3 regions of the Rhodoferax sp. BAB1 genome follow, and region 3 is predicted to be linked to each of the others. Evidence: predicted binding sites of a transcription regulator. Region 3 holds the regulator's gene; each other region holds the start of a gene.

Region 1 (5,465 bases), 130 kb from region 3:
GAGATGTCGATCATGTTCTCCAACCCGCTGGTGGGCTCCATCACCACGCTGGCCCTGCTGCTGCTGTTCTGGCCGGTCATCTCCAAGCTGATCGCCCTGGTCAAGCCGCCCAAGAAGGACGAGTTCGCCGACCAGCGCGGCGTGGACTGATACAAGACAGGAGAAATACAACATGCCCGTAATTGCACTGACCCAAGGAATGGGCTCGCTGGCCCAGGATGTCGCCGAGAAACTCGCGGCTGACCTCGGCCTGCAGAACCTGGAGCACGAAGTGGCGGCCCGGGTGGCTGACAAGATGCACGTCTCCAAGAGCCTGATCAACCGGCTGCGCAGCGGCAAGGCCGGCCTGATCGAAGGCCTGCGCGCAGACAAGGAAGCCATGGCGATCTACACCGCCGAGGAAGTGCTCGACGCTGCCGCGCGCGGCAACGTCGTCATCCGCGGCTGGGGTGCGACGCAGCTGCTGCGCGCGGTGCCCCACGTCCCGTGCATCCGCATCATGCGTCCGCTCGAGCAGCGGGTCGACTGGCTGATGAAAAAGCTGGACACGGATGACCGCGACCTGGCCCGGGCCGAGATCCAGCGCAGCGACCAGGCCAATGCCGCACGCATGCACGATCAGTTCGGCGTGAACTGGGGTGACCCGGTGCTGTTCGACATGGTGCTCAACACCGAGCGCCTCTCTGTCGAGAGCTGCGTCGAGCAGATCAAGAACCTGCTCAAGCGTCCCGAGTTCGCCGAGACCCAGTCATCGAAGACGCTGCTGCAGTGCATGGCACTCAGCACCCGGATTCGGGTCGCCCTGAGCAACCACGCGGACACGCATGCTGTCGATATCGCCACCGAGTGCGTGGACGGCAACGTCACGCTGCGCGGCATCGTGGCCGACGACGCCGAGAAAGCCGCTGCCGTCCGTGTGGTCCAGGGTGTGACAGGTGTGAAATCCGTCGACAACCAGTTGCGCGCGTTCACCGACGCACGGCACTTCCCCACCAACCGTCGTTGACATACGGTCCGCCGTGCCGACCTTGCGTCGGCACGGCGCAGACCGGAACCCCTCAGATCTTGCCGCGCTGCTTGAGCCGGCTCAGCGTCTCGGCCGACAGGTTCATGTAGGCCGCCAGTTCCTTTTTCGGTATCCGGTCGAACAGCTCCGGGTGCTTGCGCAGGAAGCGGTGCACCCGGCCGGGGGCATCCAGCAGGTGCAGCGTGATGGTGTGCGCCATGATCTCGCTCATGAGGTTCATCACGCAGTATTCAAAGATGCGCTTTTCCTCCGGGTGGCTCTCCAGGAAGGCGATCCACTCGGGCATGGGCAGCTTGACCACCCGTGCCTTGGTCACCGAGACGATGCTGTAGGGCGTGGGCGTCTTGAGAGACCATGCTGCATAGCTGGTTTCCATCTCGCGCTCGGCGGCGAAGCGCAGGATCATCTCCTTGCCCTGGGCATTGGCCACCACCCGCTTGAGCACGCCATCGAGGATGAAATACTGCTCCATCTCGTGCACGCCCTGGTGCAGCAGGAAGTCGCCCTTGTTGCAATCCACCACGGTCAGATGCTGCTCCAGCTCCTCGTGCGACGCCACACTCATGCCCTTGAGCACGTTGTTTTGTCGGAGCTGAACCCGAATGATGTTCTTTTCCGGATGGTTCTCGATGGATGTCATGGGCCAGGGATCGCGCGTTCGCGCCGGTAGCGGGCCGGTTTCCTGCGGGAAGCCGGTTATTTGTCCCGAAAATTGACCGTGGTCAATGGCGGAACCTGAATCGTTTTCTATCATAACCCGTCGCTGCAAACAGGCCCTGCCGACGCTGGTCGTACCAGGGCTCTCTGCACCACCGGCACCCCCGATTGCGCGCTCCCGGGGCCAGCCGGATTCGAGGAGCCGCAGATACTTGCCAGCCGGGTCGCCCGACTTCCAAAGACGTCAAAAACCGAGAGAGACTACACCATGTCCAACGACGCTCAATCCAGAGAACTGACTGACGGTTTCCACCTGGTCATCGATGCCCTGAAGCTCAACGGCATCACCAACATCTACGGCCTGCCGGGCATTCCGGTCACGGACCTGACCCGCATGATGCAGGCTGAAGGCATGCGCGTGATCTCCTTCCGCCACGAGCAGAACGCCGGCAACGCCGCCGCCATCGCCGGCTTCATGACCGGCAAACCCGGCGTCTGCCTGACGGTGTCCGCCCCCGGTTTCCTCAACGGTCTCACGGCTCTGGCCAACGCCACCACCAACTGCTTCCCCATGATCCTGATCTCCGGCTCTTCCGAGCGCGAGATCGTCGACCTGCAGCAGGGCGACTACGAGGAGATGGACCAGCTGGCCATCGCCAAGCCCCTGTGCAAGGCCGCCTTCCGCGTGCTCAACGCCGAAGACATCGGCGTGGGCATCGCCCGCGCCATCCGCTCCGCCGTCTCCGGCCGCCCGGGCGGTGTCTACCTGGACCTGCCGGCCAAGCTGTTCGGCCAGGCCATGGACGCTGCAGCCGGCAAGGCTTCGCTGATCAAGGTGGTCGACCCGGCCCCGCGCCAGATCCCCGCACCCGACGCCGTCAAGCGCGCGCTGGACCTGCTCAAGGGCGCCAAGAAGCCCCTGATCCTGCTGGGCAAGGGTGCCGCCTACGCCCAGGCCGACGCCGACATCAAGGCCCTGGTCGAGAAGTCCGGCATCCCCTACCTGCCCATGTCCATGGCCAAGGGCCTGCTGCCCGACACGCATGAGCAGTCGGCCTCGGCCGCCCGCTCCTTCGTGCTGCCGGAAGCCGACGTGGTGATGCTGGTGGGTGCGCGCCTGAACTGGCTGCTCTCGCACGGCAAGGGCAAGACCTGGGGTGGCAAGGACCACAAGAACGCCGGTGGCCAGAAGTTCATCCAGATCGACATCTCGCCCACCGAAGCCGACAGCAACGTGGCCATCGACGCCCCGCTGGTCGGCGACATCGGCTCCTGCGTGTCCGCCCTGCTGAGCGGCATGGGTTCCAACTGGGCCAAGCCCCCGGCCGAATGGACCACTGCCGTCGCCGAGCGCAAGAACAAGAACATCGCGAAGATGGCCGAGACCCTGGCCAAGGATCCCTCGCCGATGAACTACCACAGCTCGCTGAACGTGGTGCGCGACATCATCAAGGCCAACCCGGACGCCATCCTGGTCAACGAAGGCGCCAATGCGCTGGACTTCACCCGCTCCATCGTCGACATGTACAAGCCGCGCAAGCGCCTGGACGTGGGCACCTGGGGTGTGATGGGCATCGGCATGGGTTTTGCCGTGGCCGCCGCCGTCGAATCCGGCCAGCCGGTGATCGCCATCGAGGGTGACAGCGCCTTCGGTTTCAGCGGCATGGAAGTCGAGACCATCTGCCGCTACAACCTGCCGGTCTGCATCGTCATCATGAACAACAACGGCGTGTACCGCGGCGACGAAGTCAACGTGACCGGCGGCAAGGATCCCTCGCCCCTGGTGTTCGTCAAGGGCGCCCGCTACGACATGCTGATGCAGGCCTTCGGCGGCGTCGGCGTGCAGGCCACCACCCCGGCCGAATTGCGCCGCGCGATGGAAGAAGCCATCAAGTCGCGCAAGCCCACCCTGATCAACGCCATCATCGACGAGAAGGCCGGCACCGAAAGCGGCCGTATCACCAGCCTCAACCCGACCAGCGCCGCTACCAAGAAGCACTGATTTTTCTAGCGCAACAACCCACAAGGAGAACTGCAACATGTCCAACAAACCCCTCAAGGGCATCAAGATCATCGACTTCACGCACGTGCAAGCCGGTCCCGCCTGCACCCAGCTGCTGGCCTGGTTCGGCGCTGACGTGATCAAGGTCGAGCGCCCGGGCGCCGGCGACGTCACCCGCAGCCAGCTGCGCGACATCCCCGATGCCGACGCGCTGTACTTCACGATGCTCAACAGCAACAAGCGTTCGCTGACGCTGGACACCAAGACGGCCGAGGGCAAGGAAGTGCTCGAGAAGCTGATCAAGAAGTCCGACGTCATGGTCGAGAACTTCGGTCCCGGCGCGCTCGATCGCATGGGCTTCACCTGGGAGTACATCCAGAAGCTCAACCCCGGCATGGTCCTGGCTTCGGTCAAGGGCTTCAGCGACGGCCACCACTACGAAGACCTGAAGGTCTACGAGAACGTGGCCCAGTGCGCCGGCGGCTCCGCCTCGACCACCGGCTGGTGGAAGGGCGAGAACTCGCAGCCCACCATCTCCGCAGCAGCGCTGGGTGACTCCAACACCGGCATGCACCTGGCCATCGGTATCCTGACCGCCATCATCGGCCGCCAGCAGACCGGCAAGGGCCAGAAGGTCGCCGTGTCCATGCAGGACGCCGTGCTGAACCTGTGCCGCGTGAAGATGCGCGACCAGCAGCGCCTGGAGCGCCTGGGCTACCTGGAAGAGTATCCCCAGTACCCGCACGAAATGGACGCGTTCAAGGACCGCGTCACCCCGCGCGGCGGCAACGCCGGCGGCGGCGGCCAGCCGGGCTGGATCCTGAAGTGCAAGGGCTGGGAGACCGACCCCAACGCCTACATCTATTTCACGGTGCAGGGCCACGCCTGGGAGCCGATCTGCGACGCGCTGGGTAAACCCGAGTGGAAGACCGATCCGGCCTACACCACCCCGAAGGCCCGCCAGCCGCACATCATGGAAATCTTCGCCACCATCGAGGACTTCATCAAGGACAAGACCAAGTTCGAAGCGGTGGACATCTTCCGCAAGTTCGACATTCCTTGCGCCCCTGTGCTGTCCATGAAGGAACTGCTGGTTGACGAGTCGCTGCGCAAGAGCGGCTCCATCGTGGAAGTGCCGCACCCGGTGCGCGGCAGCTACTTCACCATCGGCAGCCCGATCAAGTTCTCGGACCTCAAGCCCGAAGTCACGGCCTCCCCGCTGCTGGGTGAGCACACCGACGAGGTGCTGGCCGAGCTGGGTTACAGCAAGGACCAGATCGCGGCCATGCACGGCAAGAAGGCCGTCTGAGCCCCTGCCCTCGCACATGAAAACGGCGCCTTCGGGCGCCGTTTTTTTTGGCACTGCGACAGCAGCACCATCAACCGTATGACGCCGGCTTTCTCCTCTGTGGGCATGTATCAGTGGGGCCGGTCGACTACATAAAAAACGACAATGTTTCGAGTCGGTGAAACCCCTATAATGACCAAGTCATATAGAAGACCCGTGTCTTCTATTCATAAGAATTTTTTATCATTAGAACCAGGAGTTTTTCATGACCAAGGCCCTCGAAGGAGTGCGCATTCTCGACTTCACGCACGTGCAGTCGGGACCCACCTGCACACAGCTGCTGGCGTGGTTCGGCGCCGACGTGATCAAGGTGGAGAAGGCCGGTGAAGGCGATGCCACGCGCGGACAGCTGCGTGACGTCGAAGGCGCCGACAGCCTGTACTTCACCATGCTCAACCACAACAAGCGCTCCATCACCCTGGACACCAAGA
Region 2 (5,465 bases), 680 kb from region 3:
GCGCACCTCGAAGCGCCATTCGGGCTGCTGCTGAACGTCCAGCCAGACCTGCGAGGCGCGGGCGTGCTTGCGCACGTTGGAGAGCGCCTCCTGCACGATGTGCAGCACCTGGATCTGCAGGTCGGGCGCCAGCGGCAGGCCCTGGCCCTGCATCTGCAGGTGGGCCTTCAGGCCGCTTTGCAGCTCGAACTTGTGCAGGGTGGTGGTGAGCGCCGTCTCGATGTCTTCGGTGTTGGTGCGGGTGCGGAAGTGCATGAGCAGTTCGCGCACGTCGCCATAACTTTCGCGCACGCCGGCGTCGATCTCTTCCAGCACCGTGGCCATGTGCTGGCGGTCGCCCGCGGCCAGGGCGTCGCGCATGAGTTGCACCTGGATCTTGAGGAAGGCGAGCGACTGCGCGATGGAGTCGTGCAGCTCGCGCGCCAGCAGGTGGCGCTCTTGTGCCACCGCGGCTTCCATGTCCAGCGCGTTCAGGCGCAGGTTCTCCATGGCGCCGGCCAGATGGCTGGCCAGGGCTTCGAGCAGGGAGCGCTCGGCCTCCGAAGGTTCGGTGCGGGCGTGGAAAAACAGATCCACCTCGCCCATCAGGCGCTCGTGCAGGCGCACCGGGATGTTGACCAGCGACTCGAAGCCGGCCTGCCCGCACAGGCGCTCGCGGGTGTCGCCCAGGGCGTGGATGGGGATGACACGCAGGCTGGCATCGGCCGCCATGCCGGCGCCGCAGTCGCAGTCACCCTTGTGGATGCAGTGTTCGGCTTCCACCATCTCGGCGGGCAGGCCCTGGGCGGCCAGCATGAGGTAACGCTGGTTGCTCTGGTCGGACCAGCGCAGGGCCACGCCGTCGGCGTGCGCGATGCGCTGGATGGCGCGCACGAAACCCTGGGCCAGTTCGTCCAGCGTGGTGGCACGCGCCACCAGGGCGGTGACTTCGTAGAGGCTGGCCAGGCGTTCGCGCTTTTCTTCCAGTTCGGCGGTTTTCTCGGCGACCTTGGCTTCCAGGTGGCGGTACATGGACTGCAGGTGCGCGGCCATGTCGTTGAAGCCCGTGGCCAGGGTGCCGAATTCGTCGCTGCTGACGTGGTCCACCCGCGCGTCGAAGTCGCCGCCCTGGATCTTCTCGATGGCGCGCTTGAGCTGGCCCACGGGCTCCAGCACCAGCAATTGGCCCACGTAAAGCATCACCACGGCACCCAGGATGACCAGGGCCATCAGCGTGGTCTGCAGCAGGTGCAGGATGGCGGTCCAGCGCGAGATATGGGTTTCGATGCCGTGCACGAAGGCATCGATATGGCCGACGAAGGCGATGGTCAGTTCGCGCAGCTGCTGCGGCAGCGCGGGGATGGCCGGGCCGGCCAGCAGCTGGCGGAAACCGGCCCAGTCGTCTTCGAGCACGGCAAAACGCGCCTGCACGGTCTCGTCCCAGGGCACGAAAAGCGGGCGCTCGGGGTCGCCATGGCGCAGCACGGCGAGGCTGCCTTCGAATTCCTGCACCAGCTGGGGCAGTTCGCCGGTCTGGCCGGTGCCCAGGCTCAGCGCCATGCGGTAGGCCTGCATGCGCATGCGCCCGGCCTCGTTGACCGCGGCGGCGCCGCCGTCGAGCTGCCAGGACACCCACAGCGTGGCCGCCGTGGCCAGCAGGGCCAGCAGCAGGAAGGGGGTGGCAGCCAGGGTCAGCTTGGTCGCCAGGCTGCGTTGTTGGCGGGGTGTCATGGTCGTCGTTTTCAAGGTGCCCAGTGTGCCGCCATCGCGGCCGGCCCGGGGGCTCCGAATCTTGATACGGATCAAGTCGCCGCGCAATAGGCGGCCTAAAGTGAGGCTGTCACGCTCACGTCCAGGAGGTTTCCATGTTCCAGCACATCCTGCTTCCCACCGATGGTTCCGAGCCGGCCCAACGCGCGGTGCAGCGCGGCGTTGAACTGGCCCGGCGCCTGGGCTCCCGGGTCACGGTGATGACCGCGCTCGAACACTTCCCGGCCGGCATCATGGCCAGCGGCTACCGGCCCCATGACGATCTGCAGACGGTGCCCGGCCTGCAGGCCGCCGAGGACTGGCTGGCGCAGGCCGAGGCGGTGGCGCGGGCCGCTGGCGTGCCTTGCGAGCGCCTGCTGCTGCGTGACCAGGCGGTGGTGTACCGCGCCATCCTGGATGCGGCGCAAAGCTGCGGGGCCGACCTGATCGTCATGGGCACGCACGGCATGGGCCTGATCGAGCGCCTGTTCGTCGGCAGCCAGACGCAGCGTGTGCTCGCACACACGAACATTCCGGTGCTGACCTTGCACTGAGGGCGCAGGCTAGCCGCGGATATCCGCCACCGGCTCGCTGCCGAAATCGGGACGGGCCAGATAGGCCAGCACCTTGCGCGCGGCCGCCTCGGGGCTGTCGAGCTGGCCGCCGCTCTTGAGCTGCTCGAAGCGCGCGCGGTCTGGGAAGGCCGCGGCATCGGCGCCGCGCAGCTGTACCTGCATGTCGGTGTCGATCACGCCGGGGGCCAGGGCGCAGACTTTCGCGCCATTCGGCTTGAGGGCCTCTTCGAGGGCCAGGCAGCGGGTGTAGTGGTCCATCCCCGCCTTGGCGGCGCAGTAGACGGCCTGCGAGGCCATGGGCCGGCGGCCCAGGCCGGAGGAGATGTTGAGGATGCGGCGCGGCATGCCCCAGCCTTCGGTGGCGGCGAGGAAAGCGGCGCTCAGCGCCATGGGTGCTTCCAGGTCCACGCGCAGGGCCTGGGCCAGGTCGTCGGGTTCGATGTCCGACAGCGGCGCAATGTGGGGGATCATGCCGGCGTTGTTGATCAGCGTGGCGCTGGCAGGGCGTGGCCCCTGTTTGTTCAGCCACTGGCGCAACATCGCTGCCGCTTCGCGGCTGTGCGAGAGGTCCAGCGGCCACTGTTCCAGCTGGCAGCCGGCCTGTGCCGCCTGTGCGGCCAGCGCAGCGTTTTCCTGGCGCGAGATGCACAGCAGGGAATGACCAGGCGCCAGCAGCTGCTGCGCCATGGCCAGCCCCATGCCGCGCGAGGCGCCGGTGAGGATGTAGAGATGGGTGTCGGCCATGGACGTGCTCCAGGGAAATCAGAAGGGGGGCGGGCTGTGCCACAACATGGGCGCGCCCGTGAGGGGGTGGGTGAGTGCCAGCTCGCAGGCGTGCAGCTGCAGGCGCGGGCAAGGCGCCTGGGTGTCGGCATCGGCATACAGTGCGTCGCCCAGGATGGGGTGGCCGATGGCCTGCAGGTGCACACGCAGCTGGTGGGTGCGGCCGGTGACCGGCTCCAGTTCCAGCCGGGTCAAGGGCCGGCCCTGGGCATCGGCCTCGTGCGCCAGCACGCGCCAGCGCGTGAGGCAGGCTTTGCCGTGCGCATCCACCTTTTGCCGCGGCCGGTTCGGCCAGTCGCTGTTCAGGGGCAGGTCGATCTTGCCCCAGTCGGCGGCCGGTGGCGGCAGGTGGCCGGCGACCAGCGCCACGTAGCGCTTGTGCACCTCGCGCGATTCGAAGGCCATGCTCAGCGTGCGCTGCATGGCCGCGCCGCGCGCCATCAGCAGCAGGCCCGAGGTGGCCATGTCCAGGCGGTGCACGATCAGCGCGTCGGGCCACAAGGCCTGCGCGCGGGTGCTGGCGCAGTCCTGCTTGTCGGCGCCGCGCCCGGGGACCGAGAGCAGGCCGGCGGGTTTGTCCAGCACCAGCAGCGCGTCGTCGGCGTGCAGGCAGCCCAGGCCCGGCATCTCAGCGTTTGTTGTCACCCTGGATGAGCCTCTGCACGGTGTCGCACAGCTCGGACACGTCGTTGGGTTTGTGGATCAGCGCGCTGGCGCCGGCCTCCAGCGCATTGGCTTCGATCTCGGGCGTGATGTAACCCGAGGCCAGAGCCATGGGCAGCTTGGGGCGGATGCGGCGCGCATCGTTGAGCAGTTCCACGCCGCTGTAACCCGGCATGTTGTAGTCGGTGACCAGCAGGTCGTAGTCGTCGGGGTGGGCGCGCAGGGCCGCCAGCGCGGCCTGGGGGTCGGTGTAGACGCTGACCTTGAAACCGCGCCGGCCGAGCACGCGCTCGACCAGGAAGGCCAGGGCCTGGTCGTCGTCCACGTACATCACGTGGCGGCCGAAGCCCATGACGGTCTGCAGGCGCGCCGGCTCGACCGGGACCGAGGGCACGTCGTCGTCGGCCACCGGGAAATACAGGGTGAATTCGCTGCCCTGGCCCGGCGCGCTGCTCACATCCACCGTGCCCAGGTGGGTGCGCATGACGCCGTGCACCACGGCCAGGCCCAGGCCCGTGCCCTGGCCGACCGGCTTGGTGGTGAAAAAGGGCTCGAAGATGCGCTGCAGGGTTTCGGGCTCCATGCCGCTGCCGCTGTCGCGCACGGACAGGGTCACGTAGCGGCCTTCGGCCAGGCCCAGGCGCTGGCACTCCAGCATGTCGGGGCTGCAGCTGGCCAGGGCGATGCTGACCGTGCCGCGCACGCCGCCGATGGCGTGGATGGCGTTGGTGCACAGGTTGATGAGCGCCTGCTCGACCTGGGTGGCGTCGGCCAGCACGGGCGGGGTGTCGTGCAGGCGCACCTGCAGATCCACCGCGGGCGGCAGCGTCACCTTCATGAGGCGCACCGATTCCTGCACCACCTCGGCCAGCAGGATGGCGTGGCGCTTGGGTGCTTCGTTGCGGCTGAAGGTCAGGATCTGGCGCACCAGGTCGCGCCCGCGGCGGCCGGCCTTCTCGATCTCGGTCAGGCAGACCTGTACCGGCGAGTCGCCCCCGGCGTCCTGGCGTGCCAGGGTGACGTTGCCCAGGATGGCGCCCAGGATGTTGTTGAAGTCGTGCGCGATGCCGCCGGCCATGGTGCCGATGGCCTGCATCTTGTGCGCCTCGCGCAACTGCGCTTCCAGGATGTTGCGCTGCGCCTCCATCTGGCGGCGCGCGGTCAGGTCGCGCGCGAAGACGGTGGTGATGTCGCCGTCACCCTCGGGCTGGCGTTCGCGCGAGACGCTGACCTCCAGCGCCAGCGGCAGGCCCTCGGCGGTGTGGCCGTTGACTTCGCCCAGGGTGGCCTGGGTCGAGAGGCGGGTGGCGGCGATGGCAGCAATGGCCCCGGGCAGGAAACGGCCCAGCGAGGTCTTGAGCGCCTGTTCGGGCGGGCACTGGAAGAGCGCGGCGGCGGCCGGGTTGAAGACGGTGATGCGCTGCTCGCCATCGACGCAGATGATGGCGTCCAGCGAGGAGTTGATGATGGCGGCCAGGCGGTTTTCGCTCAGGCGCAGTTCCTCGTTGCGCTGCTGCAGGGCCAGCGCGCTTTCCTGCAGGGCGCGGCGGCGTTCCTGCAGCGCGCGCCGCTCGGTCAGCAGCGGGCCCTGGTCGATCACGGCGCAGATGAAATGGGTCAGGTCACGGTCCTGCGAGTACTGGATGCGCGCGATGTGCAGGTCGCCGGTGAAGCGCGCCTCCAGGCCGCTGGAGAAGACCACCTCGTTGGTGTCGC
Region 3 (12,659 bases):
TTCCCCAACCTGAGCGACGGCGACTGGCTGTATGGCGGCGCACCCGAGCAGATCAAGGAGTCCATCACCAAGGGGCGCGTCGGCAATATGCCGCCCATGGGCGCGGCCGTGGGCACCCCGGACGACGTCAAGAACGTGGCCCACTACGTGCTGAGCCTGTCCAACAGCCCGCATGACACGCTGCGCGCCTCGCTGGGCAAGGCCAAGTTCGGTGCCTGTGCCGCCTGCCATGGCATGGACGGCAAGGGCAACGTGGCCCTGGGCGCCCCCAATCTGACGGACGACACCTGGCTGCACGGCTGGGGCGAAAACGCCATCATCAGCATCGTCAACAACGGCAAGGTCAACCAGATGCCGGCCCAGGAGGGCAAGCTGAGCGCCGCCCAGATCCATGTGCTGTCCGCCTATGTCTGGAGCCGCTCGGGCGGCACGAAAGTAGCGGCCCAGTAAGGGCCGGGGAGTTGATTTGAGCGATCCTGATAGCGCTGGCCGCAAGGTCATCCCCATCACCGCGCAGGCGCCGGATGCGGCCGCCATCGCGGAGGATGCGGAGTTGGTCTCGCTCTACGAGGCCCACAAGAAAATCTATCCCCGCAGCGTCAGTGGCCTCTTCAGCCGCTGGCGCTGGGTTTTTGTGTGGCTGACCCAGCTGGTGTTCTACGGCCTGCCCTGGCTGGAGTGGGGCCAGCGCCAGGCGGTGCTGTTCGACCTGGGGGCGCGGCGCTTCTACATCTTCGGCCTGGTCCTGTACCCGCAGGACTTCATCTACCTGACCGGCCTGCTGGTCATCTCGGCGCTCGCCCTGTTCCTGTTCACGGCGGTGGCCGGGCGCCTGTGGTGCGGCTACGCCTGCCCGCAGACGGTCTATACCGAAATCTTCCTCTGGATCGAGCACCGCATCGAAGGCGACCGCTCGGCCCGCATGCGGCTTGACGCCGCTCCGTGGTCCCTGAACAAGATCGCGCGCAAGGGCGGCAAGCACCTGGTCTGGCTGGCCGTGGCGCTGTGGACCGGTTTCACCTTCGTCGGCTACTTCACGCCCATCCACGAACTGGGCCAGGAGTTCCTCCAGTCGCGCATGGGGTCCTGGGAGGTGTTCTGGGTGATCTTCTACGGCTTTGCCACCTACGGCAATGCCGGTTTCATGCGCGAGCAGGTCTGCAAGTACATGTGTCCGTATGCGCGTTTCCAGAGCGCCATGTTCGACAAGGACACGCTGATTGTCAGCTACGACACGGAACGTGGCGAACCCCGTGGCGCGCGCTCGCGCAAGGCCGACCCGGCCGCGCTCCAGCTGGGCGCCTGTGTCGACTGCAGCCTGTGCGTGCAGGTCTGCCCGACCGGTATCGACATCCGCAAGGGACTGCAGTACGAGTGCATAGGCTGCGGCGCCTGCGCCGACGTCTGTGACACCGTGATGGACAAGATGGGCTACGCACGTGGCCTGGTCAAGTACTCGACGCAGAACGCCATCAAGAACAAGTGGACGCAGGCCGAGACCTGGAAACACGTGTTCCGTCCGCGGGTGCTGGTCTACACCTCCATCCTGGCCGGGGTCTGCATCGCCATGCTGGTGAGCCTGGCGATGCGCACGCCCTTCAAGGTGGACGTGGTGCGCGACCGCGGCGTGATGGCGCGCATCGTGGCCGGTGGCATGATCGAGAACGTCTACCGCCTGCAGATCATGAACGCCACCGAATCCGACCAGCACTACCGCCTGACGGTCAGCGGCCTGCCGGGCCTGGCGCTGGCCTCCGAGGAAGAGGTCGTGGTCGACTCCACGCAGTCACGCTGGGTCGCGGTGCGCCTGCAGCTGCCCTACGAGGCGGCGGCGGCCGGTACCCACCCCATTCATTTCGAGATCACGGCACGCGACAGCTCGGCGAAATTGCGCGAGAAGTCGGTGTTCCTGGTACCCCGTTGAGGAGCCAAGCGCATGAACGATCAAAGCCGCACGACACCACCCGAACCCTGGTGGAAGTTTGGCCATGTCTGGCTGGTGCTGGCCGGCCCGGTCATCGTGGTGATCGCCGGTTTCATCACGCTCTACCTGGCCGTGAGCCGCCCCGACCCCGTGCTCAGCCCGGACTATTACCGCCAGGGCATCGAGATCAACAAGACGCTGGCCACCGATCCGGCCAGCCTGGCGCCGGCCGTGCAGGCACGCAACCACGCGGCCACCGGCACACCGCCAGCGGTCACCAAGCCTTGAAGGCGCTCACATGAGGAGGGCACGATGAAACTGCAAAAGTTCATGTGGATTGCCTGGCCGGCCTTTCTGGTCGCCGGGCTGCTGGAAATGCTGGTGTTCGCCATGGTCGATCCGCATGACCTGCACTGGTTCGGCCAGCCGGTCGAGCTGTCGCGCCAGGGCATCTACACCATTGCCTTCTTCGTCTTCTGGGGCATCACCATGCTGTCCAGCGCGCTCACGACGCTGCTGGCCATGTCGCCCTTCGAGCTCAACCAGTGCCCGCTGCCGCAGGACGAGCGGCCCGAGGGCTGCCCCAAACAGGAAGGCTGCTGCTGAAGGAGCGGGGACCGTGCGGCCTCAGTGGCACTCGGTCTGGTGGTTGACCAGACGGGTCAGGGCTTCGGTGTCGAGGATGCGCACATGGCGCTGCTTGACCTCGACGATACCGTCTTCCACGAACTTTGAGAAAGTGCGGCTGACGGTCTCGAGTTTCAGACCCAGGTAGCTGCCGATTTCCTCCCGTGTCATGCGCAGGATCAGCTCGGACTGCGAGAACCCCCGCGCGTGCAGGCGCTGCACCAGGTTCAGCAGGAAGGCCGCCAGCCGTTCCTCGGCGCGCATGCTGCCCAGCAGCAGCATGACGCCGTGCTCGCGCACGATCTCGCGGCTCATGATCTTGTGCACATGGCGCTGCAGGCCATTGATCTCGCGCGACAGGTCCTCGATGCGGTCGAAGGGCATGACGCAGACCTCGGCATCCTCCAGCGCCACGGCATCGCAGGTATGGTGGTCGTTGACGATGCCGTCCAGGCCGATGATCTCGCCGGCCATCTGGAAGCCGGTCACCTGGTCGCGCCCGTCTTCCGAGGCGACGCAGGTCTTGAAAAAGCCGGTCCGGATGGCGTAGAGCGAGTTGAATTTCTCGCCGTTGCGGAAGAGGGCGGTGCCGCGCTTGATCTTGCGGCGGTTGGCCACCATGGCGTCGAGGCGGTCGATTTCATCGTTGCTCAGGCCCATGGGCATGCAGAGCTCGCGCAGGTTGCAGTTGGAGCAGGCAACTTTGATCGTTTGCGGATTCATGCTCTGTATTTTGACATCGGACATCGTGGCTCCCTGGAGCAGGTTCGGACTTGCAGCCGCTACCTTAGCAGCATTTGATGCACATCAAGATGAATTTTGCCCATTCCCGGCACAGTGGCATCCATGAATGTCGCTACCGTCGAGCCCGTCTCTGCCGAACTGCTGCGTCGCCACGACGTGGCCGGACCGCGCTACACCTCCTATCCGACGGCGGACCGTTTTGTCGAGGCATTCGGTGCCGACGACTACGTGCGCGCCCTGCAACAGCGCCGCTCCGGCGCCGCGGCGCTGGTGCTGCCGCTTTCGCTGTACGTGCACATTCCTTTTTGCGAGTCGCTGTGTTACTACTGCGCCTGTAACAAGATCATCACCAAACACCATGACCGCGCGGCCGAGTACCTGCGTTACCTGGGCCGCGAGGTGGACCTGCACACGGCCCAATTGGGCGTGGGCCAGACCGTCACCCAGCTGCACCTGGGCGGCGGCACCCCGACCTTCCTGAGCGACGCCGAGTTGCGCGAACTCATGGCCATGCTCAGGCGCAGCTTCAACCTGGCGCCAGGCGGCGAATACTCGATCGAGGTCGACCCGCGCACCATCGATGCCAGGCGCCTGGACACCCTGGCGGAGCTGGGCTTCAACCGTCTGAGTTTCGGAGTGCAGGATTTCGACCCGGCCGTGCAGAAGGCGGTGCACCGCGTGCAGCCGGCCGAGCAGGTCTTTGCCCTGGTGCAGGCCGCGCGCGAGCGCGGCTTCGACTCGGTCAACGTGGACCTGATCTACGGCCTGCCGCAGCAGACGCCGGAATCCTTCGCCCGCACGATCCAGCAGGTCAACGAACTGCGGCCGGACCGCATCGCCCTGTACGCCTATGCCCACCTGCCCGAGCGCTTCAAGCCGCAGCGCCGCATCGCCATCGCCGAGTTGCCGGGCGCGGCGGGCAAGGTGGCCATGCTGACCGATGCCATGGCGCGTTTCATGGGGGCGGGTTATGTCTACGTGGGCATGGATCACTTCGCCCTGCCCAACGATGCCCTGGCCGTGGCCAAGCGCCAGGGCCGGCTGCACCGCAATTTCCAGGGTTACAGCACCCAGCCCGACTGTGACCTGATCGGCCTGGGCGTCTCGTCCATCGGCCGCATCGGCGCCACCTACAGCCAGAACGCCAAGACGCTGGAGGAGTACTACGACGCCATCGACCACGGCCGCTTTGCGGTGGTGCGCGGCCTGGCGCTCTCGCGCGATGATCTCGTGCGCCGTGCCGTCATCATGGCGCTGATGTGCCAGGGAGAGGTCTTGTTCGAATCGGTCAACCTGGCCTACCTGATCGACTTCAAGTCCTACTTCGCCCCCGAGCTCGAGGCCATGCATGAACTGGCCGAGCAGGGCCTGGTGACGCTGGATGACAGCGGCATCCAGGTCAGCGCCACGGGCTGGTACTTCGTGCGCGCCGTGGCCATGGCTTTCGACCGCTACCTGCAGGCCGACCGCAACCGGGCGCGCTTCTCCAAGATCATCTGAGCGGGCCGGCCGAGCCGGCACTACACTCGATCCATGCAGACTTCCCTGGCCGTTACGGCCCTGCTCATGGGCCTGGCTGGTGGCCCCCATTGCATCGCCATGTGCGGCGCGGCCTGCGCCGGCATCGGCCAGGCGGCGGGGGCGCGGCGCAACGAGGCCCTGTGGGTGTTCCAGCTCGGTCGCGTGGCCGGCTACGCCCTGCTCGGCGGCCTGGCTGCCGCCTCCATCCAGGGCCTGGGCTGGCTCACCATCCAGTCGGCCGCGCTGCGCCCGGTCTGGACCCTCTTTCACGTGGCGGCCCTCGCGTTGGGCCTGTTGCTGCTGGTCCGCGCGCAGCAGCCGGTCTGGCTGGAGAGCGCCGCGCGCCGGCTCTGGAACGGCGCCCGTGCACTGGCCGCCGGCCGCGGGCGCGGTGCCCCGATGGTGGTGGGCATGCTGTGGGCCCTGCTGCCCTGCGGCCTCCTGTACTCGGCGCTGCTGGTGGCGGCCATGACGGGCAGCGCTGTCGAGGGTGCGGCAGTCATGGCCCTGTTTGCCACGGGCACGGCGGTCTCCATGCTGGCGGGCCCCTGGCTCTGGCTGCGCCTGCGTGGCAGCGGCTCGGGCGACTGGGGGGTGCGCCTGGCTGGCCTCGCACTGGCCGCGAGTTCGGCCTGGGCGCTGTGGATGGGCCTGGTGCATGACACCGCACCGTGGTGTGTCACGCCGGCCGGCTGATGTCGCGGCGGGCTGCCCGGTCTGTCATGGTCGTTTGCCATAATCCAGCCCCATGTCACGTCCCTCCGGCGCCGCGCCTTCGCGCACCCATCTCGTCCTGATCCCCACCTACAACGCCGGCCCCAAGGTGCTGGAGACCGTGCGCGAGGCCTTGGGCCAGTGGGCCCCGGTGTGGGTGGTGGTGGACGGCAGTACGGATGGCACGGGTGAGCAGCTGCAGGCCCTGGCCCGCAGCGAGCCGAACCTGAAGGTCATGGTGCTGGCACAGAACCAGGGCAAGGGTGCCGCCGTGCTGCACGGGCTGGTGCAGGCCGAGGCCGCCGGCTACACCCACGTGCTGACCATGGACTCCGATGGTCAGCATCCGGCCTGGCTGATCCCGGCCTTCATGCAGGCTTCACAGGCGCAGCCGGCCTGCATGATCCTGGGCAAGCCGGTGTTCGACGCCAGCGCCCCGGCGCTGCGTGTGCAGGGACGCAAGGTCTCGAATGCCTGGGCCAACCTGGAGACGCTGTGGATGGGCATCGGCGACTCGCTCTACGGCTTTCGCGTCTACCCGGTCTCGCCGCTGCTGCAGATCATGCGCGGGCAGCGCTGGATGCGCCGTTTCGACTTCGACATCGAAGCGGCAGTGCGCCTGTGCTGGGCCGGCATCTGGCCGGTCAATCTCGATGCGCCGGTCAAGTACCTGCAGGCCGGGGAGGGCGGTGTCTCGCACTTCAAGTACCTGCGCGACAACGTCCTGCTGACCTGGATGCACACGCGTCTCATGCTGGGTTTTGTGCTGCGTCTGCCGCTGCTGCTGGCTCGCCGTTTCCGGGGCCGCTCCGGCTGAGCACCACCCCCTGGCGCAGGCCTCTCGGCCGGGCTGGACCCGCGCCTATCTGGGTACAATTTGCACTCCGAGGCGGGACTGCTGGTCGGCCCCGACAAGAATATTCCCTGGGGTGTCTGCTGCCCGCAGACCGCGGGAGCCCACGAGGACATCGAGCCCATATGCTGCGTCAGATCATCAAAGACTTCGTCATCCAACAGTTCAACGTGGCCCCGGCCGTGTTCGACCAGCCCGGGCTCCAGGTGGCCGATCTGGGCCTGGATTCCCTGGGGGTGGTCGAAATGCTGTTCGAGGTCGAGGACCTCTATGGCTTCCAGGTCGAAGATCCCGCGCGCTACAGCAGCATGAGTTTCGACGAGATGGTGGCCGACATGGAAGCCACCATCCGGGCGGCCAACCAGGGCCAGATCCCGGTGCCGGTCTCCAAGGCCTGAGTGATCGACGCGTCGCGCTGACTACGGCCCATGTCTGCTGTCCGCACCGCGCCGCGTGTTGTCGTCACCGGCATCGGCCTGCTGAACCCGCTGGGCCTGACGCGCACCAGCAGTTTCGAGCGCCTGATCCAGGGCCACAGCGCCATCCGGCCGGCCACGCCGGAGATCACCCGCTGGCTGCCGCAGGCCCTCTCGGCCGATGTCGATCCCGCCTTTGCACAGCAACTCGACCGCAACGAGGCTGGCCTGGACCGCGCCACGCAGTTCGCCCTGCTGGCCAGTCGCGAAGCCCTGGCTGACGCCCGGGCGTCTGAATGGGATATCAAGCCCGAGCGCGTGGGCGTGTTTGCCGGCATCGGTCTGGGCGGCGCCACCACCGGCGAGGCCCTCTACACCCGCATGCACGAGCAGTTGCAGGCCGGCCGCAACCCGACGGTGATGCACCCCCTGTCGGTGCCGCGGCTCATGCCCAACGCCGCCACGGCCGCCATCTCGATGGCCCACCAGTTTCGCGGGCCCACCCATACCTACAGCGTGGCCTGTTCCTCCTCGGCCATGGCCGTGGGCGAGGCCTGTCGCACCATCCGCCACGGTTATGCCGATGCCATTGTCGCCGTCGGCGCCGAAGCCATGAATGTGCCGGGTGTCTTCATGGCCTGGAATGCGCTGCGCGTGATGGCCAAGCCCCATGCCGCCGATCCTGCGGCCAGTTGCCGGCCTTTCGACACACAGCGCAGCGGTTTTGTGCTGGGCGAGGGCGCCGCCGCCCTGGTGCTGGAGACGGCGGAGTCCGCGCTGCGGCGCGGAGCGACGATCTACGGCGAGATCTGCGGTTATGGCAGCAGCAGCGATGCCCAGCACCTGACCCTGCCCTCCAGCGAAGGCCAGTACCGCGCCATCCGCATGGCGCTGGACGAGGCGGGCATGGGACCGGCTGCCATCCATTACCTGAATGCCCATGGCACGGCCACCGATGCCGGCGATGTGGTGGAGAGCGAGACCATACGCCAGGTGTTTGGCGACCATGCCGACCGCCTGCCGGTCAGCTCCACCAAGTCCCAGCACGGGCACCTGATCGGCGCGGCTGGCGCCACGGAATTCGCCATCAGCCTGCTGGCCATGCAAAGCGGCATCATTCCGCCGACGGCTTTTCTGGAGAACCCCGATCCGCGTTGCACCCTGGACTACGTGCCGCGGCAGGCGCGCCACGGCCAGACCCTGGGGGCCGTGATGTCGAACTCCTTCGCCTTCGGCGGCAGCAATGTCTCGCTGATCGCACGCCAGTACGCATGAGCGAAACGCTCAACTACCCGATCGAACTCGATGCGGCGGGCGTCTACCGCCTGCTGCCGCACCGGGGCGATATGCAGCTGATCGAGGCCCTCACGGTGCTGGACCATGATCATTTCCAGGCCAGCGCGCGCTGGTCTGAGGATGGTGCCATCCTGCGTGGCCACTTTCCCGGCCTGCCGCTGGTACCCGGCGTGATGCTGGTCGAGCTGGTGGCTCAGGTGGCCGGTGCCGGCATGCGGGCGGGCTCCCCGGCGGCGCGTCGCCTGGAAGGCGATTACCTGGGTTTGCTGGCCGGTATCCGCAAATGCAGCTTCAAGCGCCCGGTGTTGCCGCGTGAAACCGTCCTGGTGGATGTGCGCACGCGGCCCATGTCGGAAACGGCAGCGGCGGTGTCGGCCCTGCTCAGCGTGGGCGGCGAGGAAGCGGCCCAGATCGAGATCCTGGTGATCAACTCCCCGCGCCAGGCGGTTCTGGAAGGCCTGGCCGGCCTCGTCCAGCGCAGCGCCTGAGCTGCGGGCTTCAGTCTTTCGGCGGCAGTTCGCTGCGGAAATAGCTGTCCAGCTCGCTCAGCGCCTGGGCCGTGACCGCCGGCGGCTCGAAGCGCCGGCCCAGGCGGGCCCGGATGGTGAGGGGCAGGACAGGCGGGGTGAACAGGCCCCAGTGCTTGCCCAGATAAGGCGTGGAAAACTCGAGGATGACCGCCTGCATGGGCACCTGGCTTTTCTTCGACATCAGAATGCAGGCGCTGGAGAGGCCGCTGATGGGGAACTCGCGGCTGCGTCCGCCTTCCGGGAACAGGATGAAATGGGCGCCATGCGCCAGTTCACGGCAGGCGCCTTCGATCATGCGGCGCGGGTCTTCGTTGCTGACGTACCTGGCCATGCGCGCGCCCACGCCATAGAGGGGGTTGTGCAGCAGGCTGGCCTTGAGCACGCAGGTGGCCTTGGACGAGCAGCTCAGCAGCATGACCGCGTCGAGCAGGGAGGGGTGGTTGGCGATGATGATCAGCGGCCCTTCGTCCTGCAGGCCATCCAGTTCACGCAGATCGGTTCGGATCTGGCAGACCCAGTGCAGGGTCCAGAGATAGGCCCGGAAGCCGAAACGGATGATGCGGCGTGAAACCGCGCGGTGCCAGCGGCGCGGCAGCGTGATGAAGAGCAGCAGGAACAGCGGGATCGACAGCAGGCATATCACCGCGAGCAGGCCGAGCCCGAAAACCATCACAAAAACTTCGTAGAGTCGCCACAGCGGGTTGCCGGATCGTCGCGATTGCATAGACAGAGTTGGTACCATTGCCCAGAAGACAGCGATTATTGACCATGCCTCTTTCCCGACAGTCCCCGGCGCGCGAATTGAACCGCTTGTTCTGGCGTCTGTGGTGGCTCAAGGCGTCAGGCATCACGGTTTTCATCTGGGTATTTTTCATCGCCTATTTTTTCCTGCTGCGTTATCCGCATGCGCAGGTGACCACCATGCCGCTGAGCTGGCTGGACACGGCCATCCCCATGCAGTGGTGGGCCTGGATTCCCTATCTTTCGCTCTGGTTCTATACGGGCCTGCCGCCAGCCATCACGCCAGGCCTGCGTCCGCTGATCTACTACGGTGTGGCCGTGGCCGCAGTCTGTGGGCTGGGCCTGCTCTGTTTCTACCTCTGGCCCACGGCCATCCCGCCCTTTGAGCGACCGCCGGGCGCCAGTCTGGCCCTCCTGGAGGGCGTGGACATGGCGGGCAATGCCTGTCCCTCGCTGCACGTGGCCATTGCGGTGTATTCGGCGATCTGGTTGCACGCGCAACTGCGGGGCGTGGAGGCCGGCCGGGGCTGGCATCGGCTCAACTGGGGCTGGTGTCTGCTCATCGTCTATTCGACGCTGGCAACCAAGCAGCACGTGCTGCTCGATGTGCTGGGCGGGGTGCTGCTGGGGGCGGTCGGCGCCTGGCTGGCCCTGGCCGGCTATCGGCGCTGCTTCGGCGGGTTCAGGGCCTAGATCATCCCGCCGTTGACCGAGATCACCTGACCGGTGATGTAGGCCGCGGGCTCCGAGGCCAGGAAACTGACCAGGGCGGCCACTTCCTCGGGGCGTCCGGCGCGTTTCATGGGCACCAGCTGCTTGATCGATTCGGCGTCGAAGGCGTCCTTGCTCATGTCCGACGTGATGATGCCGGGCGCGACCGCGTTGACCGTGATGCCGCGGCTGGCCAGCTCCTGTGCCAGCGACTTGCTGGCCGCGTGCAGGCCGCTCTTGGCCGCCGCGTAATTGGTCTGCCCGCGGTTGCCGGTGATGCCGGCAATGGAGGTGATCGTGATGATGCGGCCCCAGCGCGTGCGGATCATGGGCATCGTCAATGGCTGGGTGACGTGGAAGAAGCTGTTGAGCGAGACGTCGATCACGCGGTGCCACTGCGCGCTGCTCATGCCGGGGAAGACCGCGTCATCGTGCATGCCGGCGTTGTTGACCAGCACCTGGATGGGCTGCTGCGCCACGAGGGGTTCGAGTGCCGCGCGCGTTGCCGCCTCGTCGGCCACATCGAAGGTGACGGTGCTGGCCGATCCGCCCGCGGCCACGATGTCGGCGCGCAGCTGTTCGGCGGCGGCCGCATTGCGGTTGGCGTGGATGATGACGTGCAGGCCGTCGGCCGCCAGCTTGCGGCAGATGGCCGCGCCGATGGCGCCGCTGCCGCCGGTGACGAGTGCGTGTTTCATGCGGTGTCCAGTGCGGGTGGAAAGGGATCAGGCCAGGCTGGCGTCGAGCATGACGCTGGCGCGACCGCTCAGCACGGTGGCGCCCGCCGCTTCGAGGCGGAAGCTGTAGAGCAGGGTGTTGCCGTCGCCCGAGAGCCGCTGGGCCAGCACGTGCAGTTCGGGCGGCAGCGTGTCGAGTCGCGGAGCATGCCACTGCACGTCGCGCACGCTGGCCAGGAAACCGGCGGCTGGCGCGCGGTCGCTGCCGGCCAGCAGGGCGCCGTGCACGGCCATGGCCTGGGCCGCGTACTCGATGCCGTTGGCCATGCCCAGGCTGCCGTGCGCGCGCAGCGGGTGGTCGGCCCGGGTGTGGCTGCTGGCACGGCAGACGATGTGCCCGGCATCCCACTGCAGCACTGCATCGAGCAGGCACATGCTGCCCTGGTGCGGGATGCGCGCCGCGATCCAGGCGTGGTCAGGCAGCGTACCGGATGTCGACATCAAGGGCCATCCCGTCGAGGTAGTCCAGGCTCACCCGGCCGCTACGGCCTTGCGCCAGGTGCTGCAGCAAGGGCAGGCAACGCGCCGCAGGGACGCTGTGCCGCATGGCTTCCAGCGCGGGATCCGGCAGGCGGCTGGGTTCCTGGCGGCCCAGGCTCAGGCGCAGCGTGGCCGCGTGGGCGGCTACCGGAGCGGGGCTGAGCACCAGGCCCACGCCGAAGGGGTAGGGGATGCCGCGCACCTGGCCCAGGGGATCGGGGTAGGGGCTGTCGTAGGCCAGCAGCAGGCAGGCCTCGCCTGCACTCACGACCTGGGAGGCGGCTTCCAGCAGGCCGGCGGCAAAGGAGCCGTCGTAGGCGCACAGGCTGGTGGACGTGGCCCGGCAGGCCGTGGCGATGCCCCAGTAGCCCGAGGGGGCGTTGTGCACCGAGTTGTGGAAACGCGTGGGCGAGACCGCCCGGTCGGCCGAGGCCAGGGTTTCCAGGATGGCGTGGCAGTTGTCGCAGTCGCCGCCGGTCGAGGTGAAGACCGAGCGCAGGCGGGCCGGGTCGGCCCCGGCCTGGCGGATGGCGTCGAAACCCGCGGCGAAGGCCAGTTTGATCGACACGCCGGCACGCCGGCGCTCGGCCGGCGGCAGGGCCTCTGCGGGCGGCAGGCTGATGGGCGTCATGCCGAAGGGCATGCGCCCGGCCAGCACCTCGGCGGCCTGCTGCCAGCCGGACAGGCCGGGGCCGTAGACCCCGACGCCCTGCACGTGCACTTGCAGCTGACTCATTTGAATACCTTCGTCCTGGCGGACTGCGGTGCGAGCGTCTGCTGGCGGCCGTGCGACGCTCATGCCTCGACCCTCGACAGCACCATGCTGCAGTTGCTGCCGCCAAAACCGAAGGAGTTGCTCAGGACATGGCGCAGGGGCTGTTCCAGATTGCTCAGCAGGTAGCGGGACTGCAGCTTCGGGTCCAGCGTCTCGGTGCCGCAACCGCCCGGGGCCAGGCCGTGTTGCAGGGCCAGCGCGCAGATGACCGCTTCGATGCCACCGGCCGCGCCGAGCGTGTGGCCGGTGTGGCCCTTGGTGGAGCTGCTGGGGGTGGCCGTGCCGAACATGGCACTCACGGCCTTGTCTTCGGCCGCGTCGTTGCTGGGCGTGGCCGTGCCGTGCAGGTTGATGTAGTCGATCTGCGAAGGCTGCAGGCCGGCCATGGCCAGCGCCTGCTGCATGGCCGCGCGTGCGCCCAGGCCTTCGGGGTGGGGAGAAGACATGTGGTGCGCATCGCTGGATTCACCGATACCGCTCATGACGATGGCACCGGGCGCTGCCCGCTCGGTCCGCTCGACCAGGGCAAAGGCGGCGGCCTCGCCGATGGAGATGCCGTCGCGCCCGGCGTCAAAGGGGCGGCAGGGCCG

Evidence for each region. The regulator FNR, encoded in region 3, switches genes on or off when oxygen is low (the NO sensors DNR and NnrR bind a similar motif). The targets are predictions, from matches to a motif close to TTGATNNNNATCAA.
Region 1: a site for FNR is predicted at 1,740-1,753, ahead of oxc (oxalyl-CoA decarboxylase). Genes of this name have one in related genera too.
Region 2: a site for FNR is predicted at 1,772-1,785, ahead of HTY51_RS03135 (type IV pili methyl-accepting chemotaxis transducer N-terminal domain-containing protein). Genes of this name have one in related genera too.

Annotation. Positions count from the first base shown of each region.
Region 1 covers NZ_CP054424.1:1,448,821-1,454,285, reverse strand. Annotated here, with positions in the region: gene HTY51_RS07030 (tripartite tricarboxylate transporter permease) at 1-150, shown strand, start outside; gene HTY51_RS07025 (cytidylate kinase family protein) at 173-1,006, shown strand; gene HTY51_RS07020 (Crp/Fnr family transcriptional regulator) at 1,059-1,667, opposite strand; gene oxc (oxalyl-CoA decarboxylase) at 1,953-3,686, shown strand; gene frc (formyl-CoA transferase) at 3,724-4,995, shown strand; gene frc (formyl-CoA transferase) at 5,240-5,465, shown strand, end outside.
Region 2 covers NZ_CP054424.1:639,545-645,009, forward strand. Annotated here, with positions in the region: gene HTY51_RS03135 (type IV pili methyl-accepting chemotaxis transducer N-terminal domain-containing protein) at 1-1,710, opposite strand, end outside; gene HTY51_RS03140 (universal stress protein) at 1,845-2,282, shown strand; gene HTY51_RS03145 (SDR family NAD(P)-dependent oxidoreductase) at 2,292-3,047, opposite strand; gene HTY51_RS03150 (RluA family pseudouridine synthase) at 3,066-3,713, opposite strand; gene HTY51_RS03155 (ATP-binding protein) at 3,715-5,465, opposite strand, start outside.
Region 3 covers NZ_CP054424.1:1,316,800-1,329,458, forward strand. Annotated here, with positions in the region: gene ccoP (cytochrome-c oxidase, cbb3-type subunit III) at 1-450, shown strand, start outside; gene ccoG (cytochrome c oxidase accessory protein CcoG) at 467-1,924, shown strand; gene HTY51_RS06395 (FixH family protein) at 1,937-2,212, shown strand; gene HTY51_RS06400 (hypothetical protein) at 2,237-2,530, shown strand; gene fnr (fumarate/nitrate reduction transcriptional regulator Fnr) at 2,552-3,274, opposite strand; gene hemN (oxygen-independent coproporphyrinogen III oxidase) at 3,398-4,795, shown strand; gene HTY51_RS06415 (sulfite exporter TauE/SafE family protein) at 4,829-5,512, shown strand; gene HTY51_RS06420 (glycosyltransferase family 2 protein) at 5,565-6,347, shown strand; gene HTY51_RS06425 (acyl carrier protein) at 6,509-6,781, shown strand; gene HTY51_RS06430 (beta-ketoacyl synthase) at 6,812-8,074, shown strand; gene HTY51_RS06435 (3-hydroxyacyl-ACP dehydratase FabZ family protein) at 8,071-8,583, shown strand; gene HTY51_RS06440 (1-acyl-sn-glycerol-3-phosphate acyltransferase) at 8,594-9,295, opposite strand; gene HTY51_RS06445 (phosphatase PAP2 family protein) at 9,436-10,059, shown strand; gene fabG (3-oxoacyl-ACP reductase FabG) at 10,056-10,775, opposite strand; gene HTY51_RS06455 (3-hydroxylacyl-ACP dehydratase) at 10,803-11,255, opposite strand; gene HTY51_RS06460 (beta-ketoacyl synthase chain length factor) at 11,230-12,030, opposite strand; gene HTY51_RS06465 (beta-ketoacyl-[acyl-carrier-protein] synthase family protein) at 12,090-12,659, opposite strand, start outside.